4 regions of the Staphylococcus pseudoxylosus genome follow, and region 1 is predicted to be linked to each of the others. Evidence: riboswitches for the same ligand, from Rfam matches in the RefSeq annotation. Region 1 holds a riboswitch; each other region holds the start of a gene.
What was found. Region 1 has a riboswitch for thiamine pyrophosphate ahead of LG295_RS09515 (ECF transporter S component). Riboswitches for the same ligand answer to the same signal wherever they lie in the genome.

Region 2: it holds a riboswitch for thiamine pyrophosphate, as region 1 does, so the genes downstream of both, LG295_RS08495 (3-oxoacyl-ACP reductase) here and LG295_RS09515 (ECF transporter S component) in region 1, are expected to answer to the same signal.
Region 3: it holds a riboswitch for thiamine pyrophosphate, as region 1 does, so the genes downstream of both, LG295_RS01165 (thiamine phosphate synthase) here and LG295_RS09515 (ECF transporter S component) in region 1, are expected to answer to the same signal.
Region 4: it holds a riboswitch for thiamine pyrophosphate, as region 1 does, so the genes downstream of both, tenA (thiaminase II) here and LG295_RS09515 (ECF transporter S component) in region 1, are expected to answer to the same signal.

The regions. Positions count from the first base shown of each region.
Region 1 is NZ_CP085024.1:1,984,747-1,989,045, forward strand. Features, by position in the region: gene auxA (lipoteichoic acid stability factor AuxA) at 1-773, opposite strand, end outside; gene graF (glycopeptide resistance-associated protein GraF) at 1,014-1,148, shown strand; TPP riboswitch at 1,513-1,614, shown strand; gene LG295_RS09515 (ECF transporter S component) at 1,694-2,269, shown strand; gene LG295_RS09520 (ABC transporter ATP-binding protein) at 2,282-3,691, shown strand; gene LG295_RS09525 (energy-coupling factor transporter transmembrane protein EcfT) at 3,684-4,299, shown strand, end outside.
Region 2 is NZ_CP085024.1:1,782,263-1,786,561, forward strand. Features, by position in the region: gene trmD (tRNA (guanosine(37)-N1)-methyltransferase TrmD) at 1-370, opposite strand, end outside; gene rimM (ribosome maturation factor RimM) at 370-876, opposite strand; gene rpsP (30S ribosomal protein S16) at 1,119-1,385, opposite strand; TPP riboswitch at 1,605-1,703, shown strand; gene LG295_RS08495 (3-oxoacyl-ACP reductase) at 1,815-2,567, shown strand; gene LG295_RS08500 (LLM class flavin-dependent oxidoreductase) at 2,589-3,890, shown strand.
Region 3 is NZ_CP085024.1:250,868-255,166, reverse strand. Features, by position in the region: gene LG295_RS01180 (thiazole synthase) at 1-581, opposite strand, end outside; gene thiS (sulfur carrier protein ThiS) at 583-783, opposite strand; gene LG295_RS01170 (FAD-binding oxidoreductase) at 773-1,885, opposite strand; gene LG295_RS01165 (thiamine phosphate synthase) at 1,878-2,471, opposite strand; TPP riboswitch at 2,531-2,640, opposite strand; gene xylB (xylulokinase) at 2,789-4,276, opposite strand.
Region 4 is NZ_CP085024.1:994,460-998,758, reverse strand. Features, by position in the region: gene thiE (thiamine phosphate synthase) at 1-40, opposite strand, end outside; gene thiM (hydroxyethylthiazole kinase) at 43-831, opposite strand; gene thiD (bifunctional hydroxymethylpyrimidine kinase/phosphomethylpyrimidine kinase) at 824-1,645, opposite strand; gene tenA (thiaminase II) at 1,647-2,327, opposite strand; TPP riboswitch at 2,404-2,502, opposite strand; gene LG295_RS04635 (transglycosylase family protein) at 2,755-3,459, opposite strand; gene LG295_RS04630 (single-stranded DNA-binding protein) at 3,885-4,299, opposite strand, start outside.

The DNA.
Region 1 (4,299 bases):
GTTGTTTTATCTTGTAAGTTTTTCCAAGTTTCTTTCGTTTGATTCGTTACTGTGCCTTTACTTGTTCTTGATAATTCTGGTTCTTCTTCACCAAGTTCTTGCTTAGTTAACGGAAGAGATCTTCTTAAGAATAAGAAGTTCCAAATTGACATTTGACCTAATAACCACATAATTATGAAAAATGTGTTCACACTTAAAATATCAATCGGTATAATTTCATCACTATCAATTCTCCCATATAGCACAATTTGCGTAATTAAATAACTAAAACCATAACTGAAAATAATCCAAAGATAATGGTATTTTCTATGATCTGTATTTAACTCATCTTTATAAACGATGTAACCAATGTGAATTGCAAACGGTATTACGAAAATAATAGCAAAGAAGCTATAAACTTGAGTCATTAAAATTAACGTGATAATAAAGAACAATATACCAACAACTAAAAAGAATATTGAAATATCATAGTCGTATCTTGTTGTTCTAAATAGAGTAAAACCAAGCAAAACAACACCAATACCAAATAAAATGATTATAATGGCACTAAATACCGGGAAGTTCCCAATATAATTGCTTATCACCCTAATTATTTCACCAAAAAATGCGTTTATAAAATCCCATACATTATGAATATGTAGATCAATTTTCCCCTTGTTATTTAATTTATCAATTAAAGGTAAATTGATTAAAATGATGAGACCTGTGAAAAGCGAAACGATGCCTATAATATAACTATATAATATCTCAGCGTGTTTCTTCAAAAAAGACATACCATTCACCTCAAAAGTTATTATATATTAACATTTAGTTCTTGTCTTTAACAATTTAATAAATACGTCCATAGTATGATATAAATCGATGTATAGTCAACTTTCCACTTATACCATTCAATTAAACAATAAATTGATTATAACTAAGACTAAAATCTAAATCACCAGTTTTGTTTGATTTTTTTATGTTGTGGTATATATTTTATAGAAGTCATATAATTTAAAAGGAGTGTTTAATCTATGAGCAAAGAAGAATTAAACAAAAAAGCCGCAGAACAAGCAAAAGAAGCAGAAGATAAATTAAAAGATAAGAAGGAAACTGCTGAAGATAGTACAGAAGAAACCAAAAAGAATGTACAAGATTCATTAGACTAAATGTTTCAATAATATAGGTATCACATGCTTTAAAATATAAATGTAAATCCGACAAGTGAGACTGGTTCATAATAAATGAACCAGTCTCATCTTTAGTGTAATTTTTTATTACCCTTACATTGGATAGGTATTATATGTGTGAAAACAATATCTTTAGAAATACACCATATACATTGTGAAGTCATGCAATTGGATACAAATAAAATAGCTTACCTCCTTTTGTATGAACAATTTTTAGTTTGATTAAGGCGAAATAATTATTAACCTATATGGAAGTAAAGTACATATGTAATATATTAAATTTAAGGGGCAGTCTTGACATTATCCCTTAAAAGTCATACATTATAGTTAAATTTAAATTAATCATTCGCACTAGGGGTGTTTTGTGACTGAGATGAGGTATACCCTCAAACCCTTTGAACCTGATCTAGATGAAACTAGCGTAGGAAAGTGTACTAATCACCTATTTTCAGGTATTTGTATGCCTATATGTTAACGCGCAACTTTCTAGAAGGTTGTGCGTTTTTATATTAGGAGGATTTATTATGTCAAAAGGATTAAAGCTTTCAGAGATTCTAGTAACTGTGCTCATTGCTGTTGTTTTTGCAATCATTTACAACATTTGGAATTTTGTATATAAAGCGTTACAAGTTACAGGGTTACATTTTGAAGAATTAACATATGGTGCTTGGTTCATGGCTGCTATCGTCGCATACCTTATTATCCCTAAAGCTGGTATTGCAATATTAGCCGAATTTGCTGCTGGTGCCGGAGAAACTATTGTCATGGGTCGTTTTGATATTGCAACTATGGTCTATGCCTTATTACAAGGTTTAGCATGTGAAATTATATTTGCTATTTTCAGATATAAATCTCGTTCAGCAATGGTCGCAATGCTCGCTGGTCTCTTAGCTTCTATTTCAACATTGCCTTTAGACTTTGCTTATGGTTATTTAGGTGAAGTTGCCGGTTGGAATCTAGCGTTATATATCGGCTTTAGACTTATAAGCGGAATCGTCGTTGCCGGCCTAATATCCTACTATATAGTAAAAGCATTGGATCAAACGGGTGTAACCAAATTGTTCAGACCTGCCACAGAAAGTGACTATGATAATTTATAAGGAGCAATCACGTTGATAGCTACAAAAAATTTACGATTAAAATATCCAAACGGTAAGAAAAAGATATTTGATCATTTAACACTCCAAATCAAAGAAAACGAAAAAGTACTATTATTAGGACCATCAGGTTCTGGCAAAAGCACTTTATTAAATGTATTAAGTGGTATTGTACCAAATCTTATTGATTTACCTATCAAATATGATGAATTGATTATCGATAATTCCAGTAGTGTTATCTTTCAAGATCCGGATAGTCAATTTTGTATGCCTAAAGTTGACGAAGAATTAGCATTTGTTTTAGAAAATCAACAAATCCCTCGTCACGAAATGGATGAACGTATAGATCATGCATTAAAAGCCGTCGATTTAAAAGTGGATAAAAATCAATACATTAATCAGCTAAGTGGCGGTATGAAACAGAAATTAGCAATTGCAGAAACGATATTACAACAGTCGAAAACCTTGTTTTTAGATGAACCTACTGCAATGTTGGATGTTGAATCGACTGCAGAACTATGGGGTAAAATTAAATCCCTATGGCAAGATAAAACAGTGGTCATTGTCGAACATAAAGTAAATCATATATGGCAACATATGGATCGTGTCATCTTATTAAATTATGAAGGGGACATTATTGCTGATAACACGCCCCATGAAATTTTGAATGAACATGAAGATTTGTTAACAGAGTATGGTGTTTGGCACCCTAATGCATGGCAATATGCCCCACCAACTATGCATTTCAATAGCAGCTGCTCAAACTTAGACCTTGAATTTGATCATGTAACCATAAAACGTGGTAAACGTAATCTTATTAATATCCCTCAATTAAATGTAGGTACTGGAGAATGGATTACAATTACAGGCGCAAATGGCTCTGGAAAAACATCATTACTCGAATCAATGATGCAATTAATTAAATATGAAGGACGTATGTTATTGAATAATCGTTCTTTCAATAAAATTAAAGTAGCTGCTAAATATATGTATTTAGTTTATCAAAATCCAGAATTACAATTCATTACCTCTTCCGTTTATGATGAAATTCATATTCAATATAAAAATAAATTTAATTCTAAACAAGAAGCTGCTACTCAGACTGAATCAATGTTGAAAACACTTAATTTGCTATCCGTAAAATCTCAACATCCTTATGAACTTTCAATCGGTCAAAAGAGACGCTTAAGTGTTGCAATTGCACTAAGTTCATCATCTGAATTCATATTACTTGATGAACCTACATTTGGTCTCGATAGCCATAATACATTTAATTTAATAAAATTATTTCAACAACGTGTAGCTAGTGGTCAAACTATTATTATGGTGACACATGATTCAGAAATCATATCTCGTTATCCAACACGAAGACTCCATTTATCACAACATGCCATAGAAGAAATGGCTGGTGATTATTATGTTTGATCTTTGGAAGAAACATTATACTTTTGTAGATAATGTAAATATAATTACTAAATTAGCAATCGCTGTCATTTTATTTTTCTTTGTTATACTTGTTCATCAGTTTGATTTCATGCTCTACATTACATGTTTAATGCTGCTATTTTTATTAGCTTTTAATGGTTTGCAATTAAAAATTACCTTAACTTTTGTTATTTTAACGATGCTATTCAGTCTCATATCTGCGTTGTTTATGATTTTTTATGGCGATGGTACGCACACACTATTCCAATTCGGCTTTGTCCATATTACTTCAGAGAGTTTATATCGTGGCTTACATTTAGCCATGCGTACGACTACCATTTCATTTTTCGGGATTTTAATTGCTTTCACTTCTCAGATTGTTTTAGTATTTTACAGTCTAATGCAGCACTTAAAAGTAAAGCCTAAAGTTGCTTATGCATTCATGGCAGCAATTCGTATGGTTCCTTTGATGTTCATTTCATTAATACAACTTAGAAAATCATTAAAAATGCGTTATCAGTTAATTAACGCACAAAATTACCGTGGCTTTAAAAAATTAAAGCACTTATTAATTCCTTTATTAAGCCAAAACATTCGTAAAGCACATC
Region 2 (4,299 bases), 200 kb from region 1:
AATTTTCACGGATTCTTTCATCATAACCTTCATAATGACCACAAATAAAAACAATATGCTCCGCTTGACTAAGTTCATTAGCAATGGCTTGATTAAACGGACGTCCTTGAGGACACATTAGTATCACTCTTGTGTCAGCTGTCTTATTGATACTGTCCATCGCATTAAATATAGGTTCAGGCTTTAATACCATTCCTTGCCCACCACCGAAAGGATAATCATCTACTTGGTTATGTTTATTTTCTGCAAAATGTCTAAAATCTACAGTATTGACTTGTAACACATCTTTTTCTTGAGCACGCTTCAGAATAGAATGATTTAACACGTCATTAAACATATCTGGAAATAGAGTTAAATAATCAATCTTCATTAATCTAACAATCCTTCCATAGGTGAGATTTGAATACGTCTACCTTCGACATCAATTTCTTTAACTACGTCTGCAATATAAGGTATTAAATATTCTTTATCCCCTTTAACAACCCAAACATCATTGGCACCTGTTTCAAAAATTTCTATCACACGACCAATTGGCGTATCTTCTTCATCGAAGACCGTACAACCAATAATATCTGAATAATAATATTCATGTTCACCTAATTCAATTTCTTCATGGTCACGTTCTTGAACTAACGTTTCACCTTTTAAATGCTCAATATCATTAATATTATTGATTCCTTCAAATGTTAACATATGAAGTCCTTTATGCATTCTATATGATGAAATTGTAAATGTTAATGATTCTTTGTCTTTACGTTCGATCTCAACGATTTCCCCGGGTTGAAAACGTATATCGGTAAAATCTGAATTAGATTTCACCTTAATTTCTCCTTTTATTCCATGTGTATTTACAATCTTCCCTACTTCAACTTTCATATATGTTCCTCCAAAATAATTTGACTATTTCTGTTATCTTTAATTATGTATCTTCGCTATTTTATTAGCTCATTATAACACGTAAGTTCGATCACTGTGACTCATTACATTTAAAAAATAAAGGCTCTATGATATATCGCCATTTTTCATTATTATTGAATTATATTGGATATTTCACAATAAAAAAAGAGCACCTCTCGAGGTACTCTTACAAATATACAGAATGTATATTAGGTTGAAAATTATTTTTGCTCATCAAATTTTTTCAAGATACCTTCTCTTGATAAAATATTACGAACTGTATCAGTTGGTTTTGCACCATCTTTTAACCATTTAAGTGCTAATTCTTCGTCGATTTTAACTTCTGGTGCATTGACATTGTTAGGGTTGTAAGTACCGATTTGTTCGATATTACGACCGTCACGTGGTGCACGAGCATCAGCTGCTACGATACGATAGAATGGATTTCTTTTTGAACCTAAACGTGTTAAACGTAATTTAACTGCCATTTATATTCGCTCCTTTAATTTTCATAGTTTTTATTTTCTACAAGAAATAATAATAACAGTAATCTTCAACTTTGTAAAGAGTTTCTTCTTTACCAATTTCAACATTCCGCCAATTTCTTTTTTTCAAATCAAAATGACATCGTATAAAATCTTAAATTATCCTAAACTTGACATTATTCACTAAAAAATATACATTGAAATTAAATTAAATTAAATAACTAAATGCACTAGGGGTGTTTCTAACTGAGATGAGTCTAACTCAAACCCTTTGAACCTGATCTAGTTTGAACTAGCGGAGGAAAGTGTGAAATCAAGCATATTTCAAAAGCTTTTTGAAGCACTTTTTATACATATGTTGATATTTCTAATACACAACTTTCTTTCTGAAGGGTTGTGTATTTTTTTATTGAAAATGAAGGAGTGTATATAATGAAAAAAAACGTCATAGTAACTGGCAGTAGCCGTGGATTAGGTGCAGCTATAGTAAAAACACTAGCTCAGCATGACCATAACGTAGTTATAAACTATCATAAAAGTGAACATGCTGCACAAAAGCTTGTTGATGAAATTGGAACTCGACAAGCTATCGCTGTACAAGCAGATGTGACAAAACGAAATGAAATTGATAGATTAGTTGATGAAGCTACACAATATTTTGGTCAGATAGATGTGGTAATTAATAATGCCCTAGTTGGATTTAAATTTGATCCTGTTGAACAAAAAGCATTTGCAGATCTTACATGGGAAGATTACCAGCAACAAATTGATGGCACATTAAAAGCGGCTTTCAATATATGTCAAAGCGCTATACCTCAATTCATTCAAAGACAAAAAGGTAAAATCATCTCAATAGGTACGAATTTATTTCAAAATCCTGTTGTCCCTTATCATGAATATACCACAGCTAAAGCTGGATTAATTGGATTTTCACGTAATTTGGCTGCCGAATTAGGACAATATGGTATCACATCAAACGTAGTATCTGGCGGTTTGTTAAAAACAACCGATGCAAGTGCAACGACATCAACTGAGGTCTTTGATTTAATTGCGCAAACAACACCTCTCAAAAATGTTACCTCACCACAAGATGTAGCTAATATGGTCGCGTATCTCGTATCAGATCAATCTGATGGCATTACAGGTCAGAACTTTACAGTCGACGGCGGCTTAACAATGAATTAATAAGGAGGAGCGATGGATTCTATGACACAAACACAACATCTCAACATCGGTGTACTCATCTATGGATGTGGTCACCATCAGGCTGCATGGCGCATGCCCCATTCAAGCATTGAACGTATTGGTGATATTACGTATTATCAGTCGTTAGCAAAAATTGCAGAACAAGGCTTATTTGATGCTATATTTTTCGCTGACAATCAATCGTTTCCAGCTAATTCTAAAAGTGATATGCCTGCATTTTGGTTCGATCCTCTAGTTAATTTAACAGCGATATCACAAGTTACACAACATGTTGGACTAGTTGCTACTATATCCAGCACATTTTCTAACCCTTTTACAGCGGCTAGACAACTATTGAGTGTTGACCACATTAGCCAAGGCCGCGCTGGTTGGAATTTAGTCACTTCAATGACAGATTTGGAAGCTGCGAACCATGGTATGGATCACTTACCTGAACACGAAGCACGCTATAAAAAAGCAGATGAATTCGCTCAAGTGATGAATCGATTACTTGAATCTTGGAGTGTGGATGACTTTTTACATAATAAAGAAGACAATAGTTTAATTAATAATTCTGCAATCAATGCTATCCATCATAAAGGTTCACACTTCAGTGTACAGGGACCATTGACAACACCAAGTAGCCCTCAAGGAAAACCAATTGCAATGCAAGCCGGTGCATCAGATCCTGGTATCGAATTGGCAACTAAATACGCAGATGCAGTCTATGCTGTGGCTTGGAATTTTGATCAAGCAACTAATTTTAAAAAAAGATTAAACCAAAAATTAATACAACAAGGAAAGTCTGAAAATAGCTTGAAAGTATTCCCTGGTTTAGTAACGTACGTTGGACAATCATATGAAGAAGCTTATGCCAAAAAACAACAACTCGATAAATCTTTAGAAGTTGATACAGCTTTAAATCAATTAGAGTTTTTTATTCGTCAAGATTGCCATAATTGGGATTTGGATGAACTTGTACCCTCGTTACCACCCGTAGAATCTTTTAATGGACCTAAAGGACGTTATCAAACTGTGTTAGAAATTATCAAAGATAAAAATCCAACATTGCGAGAATTATTAGGCTATTTAAGTGCAGGTGGCGGACATTTAACACTTATTGGGACACCAAAGGATATTGTGGATGAAATGGAACGTTGGTTTAATGAAGGGATTGCGGATGGGTTTAACCTAATGCCCCCAGTATTCCCAAATAGTTTACAAGATTTCGTCGATGATATTGTACCTGAATTACAAAAGCGTGGTTTATACCGAACTGAATATGAAGGCAAAACATTCAGGGAAAATATCGGTATTCATTAATAAATATTTATCGGTATCTTCTCCTCAAAACAACACGTTTGTTATAAGCAAAATCGCCGTAATATAGGGAGCATATTATCGACAAAGCCTCCGACTTTGTTGACAGTTTTGTACACGCTCCGTAGGCATTGCCTTATCCTGTGATCGTTGGCTAGCCCTCTTTCCATAGGGGGTCGCCCCAAATCACATTTAAAAATCATATTATATACAAATTAAACAGCGGTGGCCGTTATTGTATTGAATAAATCAATTGATAATAGAACCTACTTTAGTCTGAAAGACCATTGCTATTTAAAAAAATTACTATACGAATATAATAAACAACCCTTAGATGATAATCCTAAGGGTTGTCTACGTTCTAAAACCACTACAAAAAAGTAGTAATTCACACTTTCGATGTGGATTACTA
Region 3 (4,299 bases), 1.2 Mb from region 1:
GCATGACAAGCATCTTTAGGTGAACCAATACCTGCGTCTACGATTACTGGTACATTAACGCGTTCAATAATATAGCGCAAATTTAATGGGTTATTGATTCCTCTCCCCGTACCAATAGGTGAGGCAAGTGGCATAATTGCATGAACACCTAACTCTTCTAAGCGTTTCGCTAACACAACATCATTAGATATATACGGACAAACCGTATAACCTTTGTCTAATAACACTTTACATGCTTCATATGTTTCTAGTGGGTCTGGAAGTAATGTTTCGTCATCACCAATGACTTCTACCTTAATCATGTCGCAAACACCTGCGTGGTTAGCAATTTCTGCTATACGGATTGCTTCTTTAGCTGTCTTAGCCCCTGCAGTATTAGGAAATGTGATGAATTTCGATAAATCAACTTTTGCTAATGGATTTGGTAAATCTTTGTCATATAAATTCATGCGTCTCACTGCAAAAGTTAATACTTCTGTTTCTGACGCTTCAATAGCCTTAGTTTGTATCTCCTCATTATCAAATTTTCCTGTACCTAATAATAATCTTGAATTTAATGTAAAGTTGCCTATTTTAAACATATTAACCGCCTCCTACAAATTCTAATAATTCTAAGTTATCTTCATCATTGACTATTCGAGATGTAAATTGTTCTCGCTTAATTAATGTTTCATTATGCTCTACAATAATCCGTGTTTCATCCAGTCCTAATGATTGAATTATTTCTTGTATATTAATTGGTTGTTCAAAGTTAAATACATCACCATTAATCTTACATTTCATTTCGTTCACCTCTCCTAATCTGAAAATCGTACAATTGTTTTGGCCTATGCCCGCTGATAATCCATTGACTCATCAACTCACCTATTAAAGGCGAAAGTAAAATTCCATTGCGATAATGGCCAGCAATCACAAATAAGTCTTTATCTACTTCATCCATAATAGGCTGTTCATTTTGACAATAAGGCCGTATACCTGACCATTGATTTATGATTTTTCCATTTTTTAAATCAGGTATATAGTGCAAAGCCTGTGACTTAAGCCAAGCTTTTCCTGAATTAGACACCCCAACTGAGTAGTCATCAAAGTAACTTGTTGCACCGACTAAATATCTATTCTTTAATTTAGGGACGACGTAACAACCATTTGTCAGGAACATGGTAACATCCAAATTCAAATCGGGTTGTTCTATCAATAGTACTTCCCCTTTCACACCACTTACCGCTTCACAAGGTAAATATTGCCGTAAAAGTTTGCTTGTCCAAGCACCACCCGTGACAATTAACTTTTCAGTATAATAGGTTCCACTTTGTGTCTCCACGCGGTAGCCACTTTTTTCGGATTCAATATTGGTCACAGTTGTTTGGTATATCCTATCTATATGTCGATGTGAAAGTGACTTTAACAACGCTTTGGTATAGCGGTTTGCATTAATTTGATTATCTTCAGGCATATAGATACCATTTGTATGTTTTGAAGTAATGGCCTCGTTGGACAGGTGCTGAACATCAGTCGGGCTAAGACGTTCTACAGATGTAAAATGTTGTCTTAAAAATTGATATTGTTGTTCAATCTTTTTATTATCATAATGATCCGTAGCCAATTTTATTAATCCGCTATTTAAATACTCAATATCCACACCAACCTCTTCAAACAAACTGTCTCTTAGCGGTTCGAACATCCTTTGAGAAGTTGTTGCCAAACTAAACAAAGCACTGTTTTCGGTAAATTCATTTTGCGCGCCTAACATCCCACCCGCTTTATAAGATGCATGCTTGCCTGCTTCATCTCTATCTATCACAGCTATATTCGCAAAAGTTTGACTTAACCCACGTGCAATTGACATGCCCATGACTCCTGATCCAATAATAATGACATCATACATGCCCATCCCACACTTCCTTCATATGCTTGAGTTTTTGTTTCGAGTATTGATTAAAAATAGAAATCCCGGCTATGCCTGAAAATTCATTAGGTAAAGAAGATAAAGTATGTTGATTTATACCTCCAATTGCAATAATCGGAATATCAATTTGTAGAGCTGCTTCAATCTCAGACTTTACTCTAGGTGTTTGCTGAGGTTTAGAAGGTGTCTCAAATACGTGTCCAAACAACACAAAATCTAGCCCCAAATATTTAGCGTTAGCAATAGCATCTTTATGATGCGTAGACATACTCACTTGTATATTGGGATAATTAGCTTGTACTTCCTCAACACAGGGGTCGTTTTCCCTAAAATGAATTGCCGACAAGTCACATTTTAGGATTACATTAATATCACTATGAACAATAATCTTATCCTTAGGAAACTCATTTTTTAGTAATTCATTAACCCACTGAATGACTTCTTCAGTATTCGTTGGCACTCTTATTAATAAGTAATCAATAACACTTTCGATTTCACAGTAATGCTTAATATGTGATTTAGACAAATCTTGATATGGTGTAATAGCAATAAACAATATATTCACCCCAAATAAAAAAACGTTATTTTCCCTGGCGGAAAAATAACGTTATATGATTGCTTCTATCATAGAAAACGCCACTTTCCTACGCCAGTGCGAACTGGATCAGGTTCTAGGAATCCCTCAGTCATTACTTCAGTCTCAGCCTTTATCAAAGGCACTTCCAGTGGTTTCTATCTATTAAATTTTCAAAATAAATGTTCATTCACATCTTTTAGCGATTACTTACAATCTAACTTATAATGATTTACTTTTCAAGTATCACTTTAACATTAGTAGCACATGTTTCTAATAATAGATAACATGATTATGTGTTTTCTCACTTATAAAGACAACTCTAACAAACGTGCCGTTATAGGCCGGGTCTGACGATAGACTTCTTGATATATTTCAAAATATTTAATATAGCGTTCATGATGAGCTTTATTTGGCAGAAAAGTTCTATCATAGACAATAAATTGATTAACTACATCTTCTATGTTTTCATACCAACCCAAACCGACAATAGCTAGCATTGCAGCACCCATGCAAGGCCCTTCTTCATATTTCAATTTACTGACTTTCGCATTAAATATATCAGCCTGTAATTGTAACCAAAAATCATTTTTCGCACCACCACCGATTGATGTAATATGCGTTATGTCCTTCTCTTTTTCACGTAAATATACCAATGTTTCATACAATGAATAAGTAATACCTTCAATTACTGATCTAGCTATATCTGCATTTGTATGTAAAGTACTTAACCCGATAAAGCTGCCTCTAATTTTCGAATCGCCATGTGGTGTACGCTCACCCGAAAGATATGGTGCAAATAACAACCCTTCACTGCCAATTGTAGATTCACTTGCTAAACTTAAAATTTGATTAAAAGTTAAGTCAGGAAACATATACTTTTTCAACCAATTCAAACTATCTCCAGCAGCAAGCGTCACGCCCATTACATAGGATTTATCCTCAACAACATGATTGAAATAGTGCAAATTATGCCGATACGTCTTTCCTTCTCCTTCTTCACAAGTTAATAACGTACCAGAAGTCCCAATACTGCATAATGTATCACTGGATTTGATAACACCCGCACCAAGTGCACCGCATGCATTATCACCACCACCAGCAAAAACAGCCACATCATCTTTTAAACCTAATAATTTAGCTAGGCTACTTTCTACATATCCAATAAAATCTCCGGATGATACGAGTGGGGGATAAATATTATGAATACCAAATTGTGAGCCAATGGCCTTCGACCAATTTTTCTGTTTTGGATCCATTAATAGTGTGCTCGAAGCATCTGAATATTCCATATTTATTTTACCAGTAAGCTTAAAACGCACATAATCTTTAGGTAATAAGAATGATGCTATCTTGTTCCAATTCTTAGGCTCATGATCTTTTATCCATAGCAATTTCGTCAGTGTAAAACCTTCTAACACCGGATTGGATAACACATAATTACCAAATTGTTGTTCAATTGTTGCGCACTGATGTGTTGATCGAGTATCATTCCATAATATTGCATTTCGAATCGGTTTATTATTGCTATCTAATGCCACTAAACTATGCATTTGACCAGATAACGATAAGGCACGAATATAGATATCATTTAACGCGTTGTTACTTAATATTTGTCTAATACATACTTTTGTTGCCTCAAACCATTCATCTGGTTGTTGCTCATTATATCCAGATTGAAGTTGTATCATATCAAGCTCTTCGCTAACCTTAGCTAAAACTTCTCCTTCTTTACTCACGGCTATAACTTTAACTGAACTTGTTCCTACATCTATACCTAACACTGCTTCATTCAATATCATCGATTCCTTTTGTTAGA
Region 4 (4,299 bases), 990 kb from region 1:
CACATATAAAATAAACTTTCAAACTTGCTTTATCAAACATCATTACACCTCTTGCCTGTTACTCAATTTTAAATAATCGTCATATTTAATATGATAAAGTGCATTCAGTAATTCAATCATAAATGAACCAGGACCGTTATTTTTTGAATTTTGTTCAGCATGTTCTGAAGCTATATTATAAATGGAAATAGCTTCTATCAACATTTCCGCAGTCACTTTTTGATCTTTATTTAAAAAACTAGCTATAACTGCACCTAATAGACATCCTGCACCTGTTACTTTCGCAAGTAATGGTGACCCATTAGATAATTTATAAATTTTATTGTCCTGAACCACAATATCTGTTTCTCCTGTTATTGTTATAGCTGTATCAAATTGATGATATGCATTTTTAGCAATAGTAATCGCATCTAAATCTTGGTCACTATCTGTCCCTTTCATTGTTGTGTCCGCATCCATCAATGCTAATACTTCTGATGCATTACCTTTGATTACGGCAACATCAATTTCTTTCAAGAAAGTCGTACAAAAATCTTTTCTATATTGAGACGCACCTACCGCTACAGGGTCAAAAACAATAGGTGTCCCTATTTGATTTGCCGTTTTAGCAATCTTTAAAATATCTACTTCTCTTGATTTCGTCAGTGTACCAATATTTATTAGTAGTGCATTTGCATAAGTAAGCATATCAAACGCTTCTTCCGGTGCTTCACTCATAGCTGGACTCGCACCTAAACTTAATAAGCCATTGGCTGTAAAATTCTTCACAACATCATTCGTATAACAAATAACTAACGGATTATTTTCTCTTAATAGATTCAAGCTACTCATCATCTAAACCTACTTTCTTCATATATGCAAAATGGTTCACAGGTCCTCTACCCTGACCAATTTCAGGTGTGTATTTTATACTTAATGAAATAAAGGCTTTGGCTTTTTTTACCGCTTCATAAATTGATTTACCTTTGGCTAGTTCCGCAGTGATTACCGCTGAAAATGTACATCCAGTACCATGCGTATGTTTCGTTTCATAACGCGGCTCTTCAAAGGTATAAACATTATCTTTGGTAAATAAGTAGTCTTTAGCTATATCTAAATCTTCTGCATGCCCACCTTTAATCACAACACCTTTACTACCAATTTCATTTATAAAAATTTCACCGGCTTTATAAATAGACGCTTCATCATTTATAGTCATTCCAGTGATTTCTTCTGCTTCAGGTAAATTTGGCGTTGCAACTGTAGCTAAAGGTAATAAAATATTTTGCAAATCCTTTTTAGCATCATCATCCATCAATGAATCTCCACTTTTTGCTAGCATAACTGGATCTATAACATATGGTATATCAGGATACGATACTAAATACTCTCGAATAACTTTCATCATATCTTTTGATGCAATCATCCCTGTTTTAATTGCATGTGGTAACTCATCATCAAAAACACTGCTAAGTTGTTCAGATAACCATTGCGTTTCTAAATTGTGTATATGTTGTACACCTTTCGTATTTTGAGCTACAATACTCGTTATCGTGGCCATCCCGTACACGCCGCAAGCATGAAAAGATTTTAAATCTGCCATAACACCGGCGCCACCAGTTGGGTCAGTACCTGCAATCGTTAAAGCAATTTTTGGTTTTTTCATTCTATTCCCCTCCATATAACCAATCTTCTTCGATATATGACATATTAAAGAAATTACGTTCATGAATCGTACTTTGTAAAAAACACATTTTTATTTCATGCTTTTCATCCACAGTACATGCTTCAGTGAGTTTATTCAATAATTTATCAAATACATCGACCAATTCATCCATTTCAGTGCTATAAAAATCGAACCATTTTGCTAATATCGAATCTCTATTTAATTGATTATCTTCTAAAGCACGTTGAGCAATCGCTTGGTATACATATGGACAAGGTGCCATAGCAGCAATCGTATATGCTGCATTTTCCTTTGCATACGCATTAAAATACATGTGCTTAATATAATGATCACCACTTGGTGGCCATACTTTTTCACTTACAATATCATCATACTTTTCTCCAACATATTCAGCTAATATTTCATGTGCTTCCACTTCACCATCAACAATAAATTGAATTTGTTCCACTAAAAATTTCACGTCTTCTAATTTATTCATTTTGGGAATAAGCAATGCATATATATTAGCAAATTCTTTTAGATACGATGCGTCGGCACGTAAATAAAATTTGGTTGCCTCAATAGGTAAATTACCGTGCAACATTCCTTGTATAAATGGATCCTTATAAATATCATCTATAATATTTTGTGACGCTTTCTTCAATGTTTCTGAAAATAACAAATAATTTCCTCCTATAAAATAAAAACTACATTCCAACTAGGAATGTAGTTAATTAATAGAAAGGTACAGCAATTCAACTATAATTAAACTACTTTCCTACGTTGGTATTAACCAAATCAGGTTGTAAGGGTCTGACGTAAATCATCTCAGCCAAAAGGCTCCCCTAGTAGATTTCATATATTATATTTACTTAAAACATATCAAAGTATGCCACCTATTGCAATAAAATGGTTTATATAAAAAGAGCGGCAGAATTATATTTAGTTAAAATGATGTAATTAGATTAATTCTGCCTCTAGTCATATAACTAATTGATATATGATATTCATCTTTAACTTTATATACTCCACTAGCGTATTATAAAAAGCCCTCGACATCTAGTCATGTCGAGGGCTCTAATAATATACTTTATTTGATTGCTGTTATATTATGCAGTTACCCATTGTGAAGGGCCAACTTCATCATATAATTTTTGAGCTGCAGCGTCTTGTACTGCTTCTGGCGCATTACCAGCTGGTTGACCTTGATATTGAGCAGGTGCTACTGAATCCCATGTGCTTTGTAAGAATTGGAACTTACCTGAAGCGCCTGATGATGGGTTTGTAGCATGAATATCGCCACCTGATTCACGTTGTGCAATTTGTTGTAAGTGCGCATTCACACCTGATGAACCTTCTGAAGCTTCATTTGAGCTTGATTCGTTTGAGCTAGCTGAAGATTGTGAAGTTGCTTCTTGTTGTGGTTGTTGTGTTGTTTCTTCTTGAGGTGCTGCTTCTTGTGTTGGTTGCTCTGTTGCAGTTTGAGCTGGTTGAGCTTGCTCTTCTTGTGCATTATTATCTGTAGTTTGCTCTACTGACGTATTTGATTCTTCGCTTGAACCTTCACCGTAGCTCCAGCTAAATTTTTCACCGTCTGAAGAAAAGTTAAAGTTTTTATTATTATATGTGAAATTAATGTCATACGCACCTTCTTGAACTGGTGCTTCGTTTAATGATTCTGGATTAGTTAGTGCTTGTTGCGCTAATTGAGCTTTGTCTACACCTTGTTCAGCAGCGTCAGCTGAATTTCCTGCTGCAAATCCTGTTACTCCAAGTCCTACTGCTAAAGTTGATGCAATTACTGTTTTTTTCATTGTAAAAAAGTCCTCCTATAAGGTAATAAGTTATTTATGATTAATTCGCAAGTACAACTATAACATGCATAAAACCATTGTAGGTTACAAAGAAATGAAAAAACCTGAAGTTTTTTTACGATTAAATTACATATAAATATATTTTGAAATTAATTTTTTTCTTTTTAAATACTACTATGAAAGTTTTCCGGAATATTTCATTGTTATATAGTATGTAATATAATTGTAATTTATCTGATTATTCTGTATATATAAAAACTTAGATTTATTTCTCTCTCATTTCTCAAAACATTTTATATTTAAAAAGCTATCCCTCTTTTTTACTTATATGAAGAGGAATAGCCTGAAGAAGTATAATTGATAGTAGGATTTAATGTATATAGATTTGGGTGGGTTAATTTTGAGGTAAGTTTAAATTGGGAGTATTATACAATTTCATATATTTCATTGTCTTGTAGACTTTTATCTTTAATTGAATTACAAACTTGATCTATAGGGGATGTTTCATGAAATTCACTAACTTCATCTTTGTTTCTCGGAGACATAAATTTAATCGTTTCAATAAAAAGTTCTGATACATAATGCATCTGCCCTTCTTTTTCATATTTTCGTGATTGCATTTGACCAGTAATTCCCACAAGTGATCCTTTATTTAAATATAGTTCGATATTATTAGCTATTTTACCAACTGCCTTACAATATAAATAATCACAAATGGTATTTTGATCCTTATCTCTATAATTTCTTGTTATCGCTACACACATTGTAGCTAACTTATTCCCCTCCTTTTCATAAATTTTAGGGTCTTTGGTTAATCTCCCTACTATGACAATGTTGTTA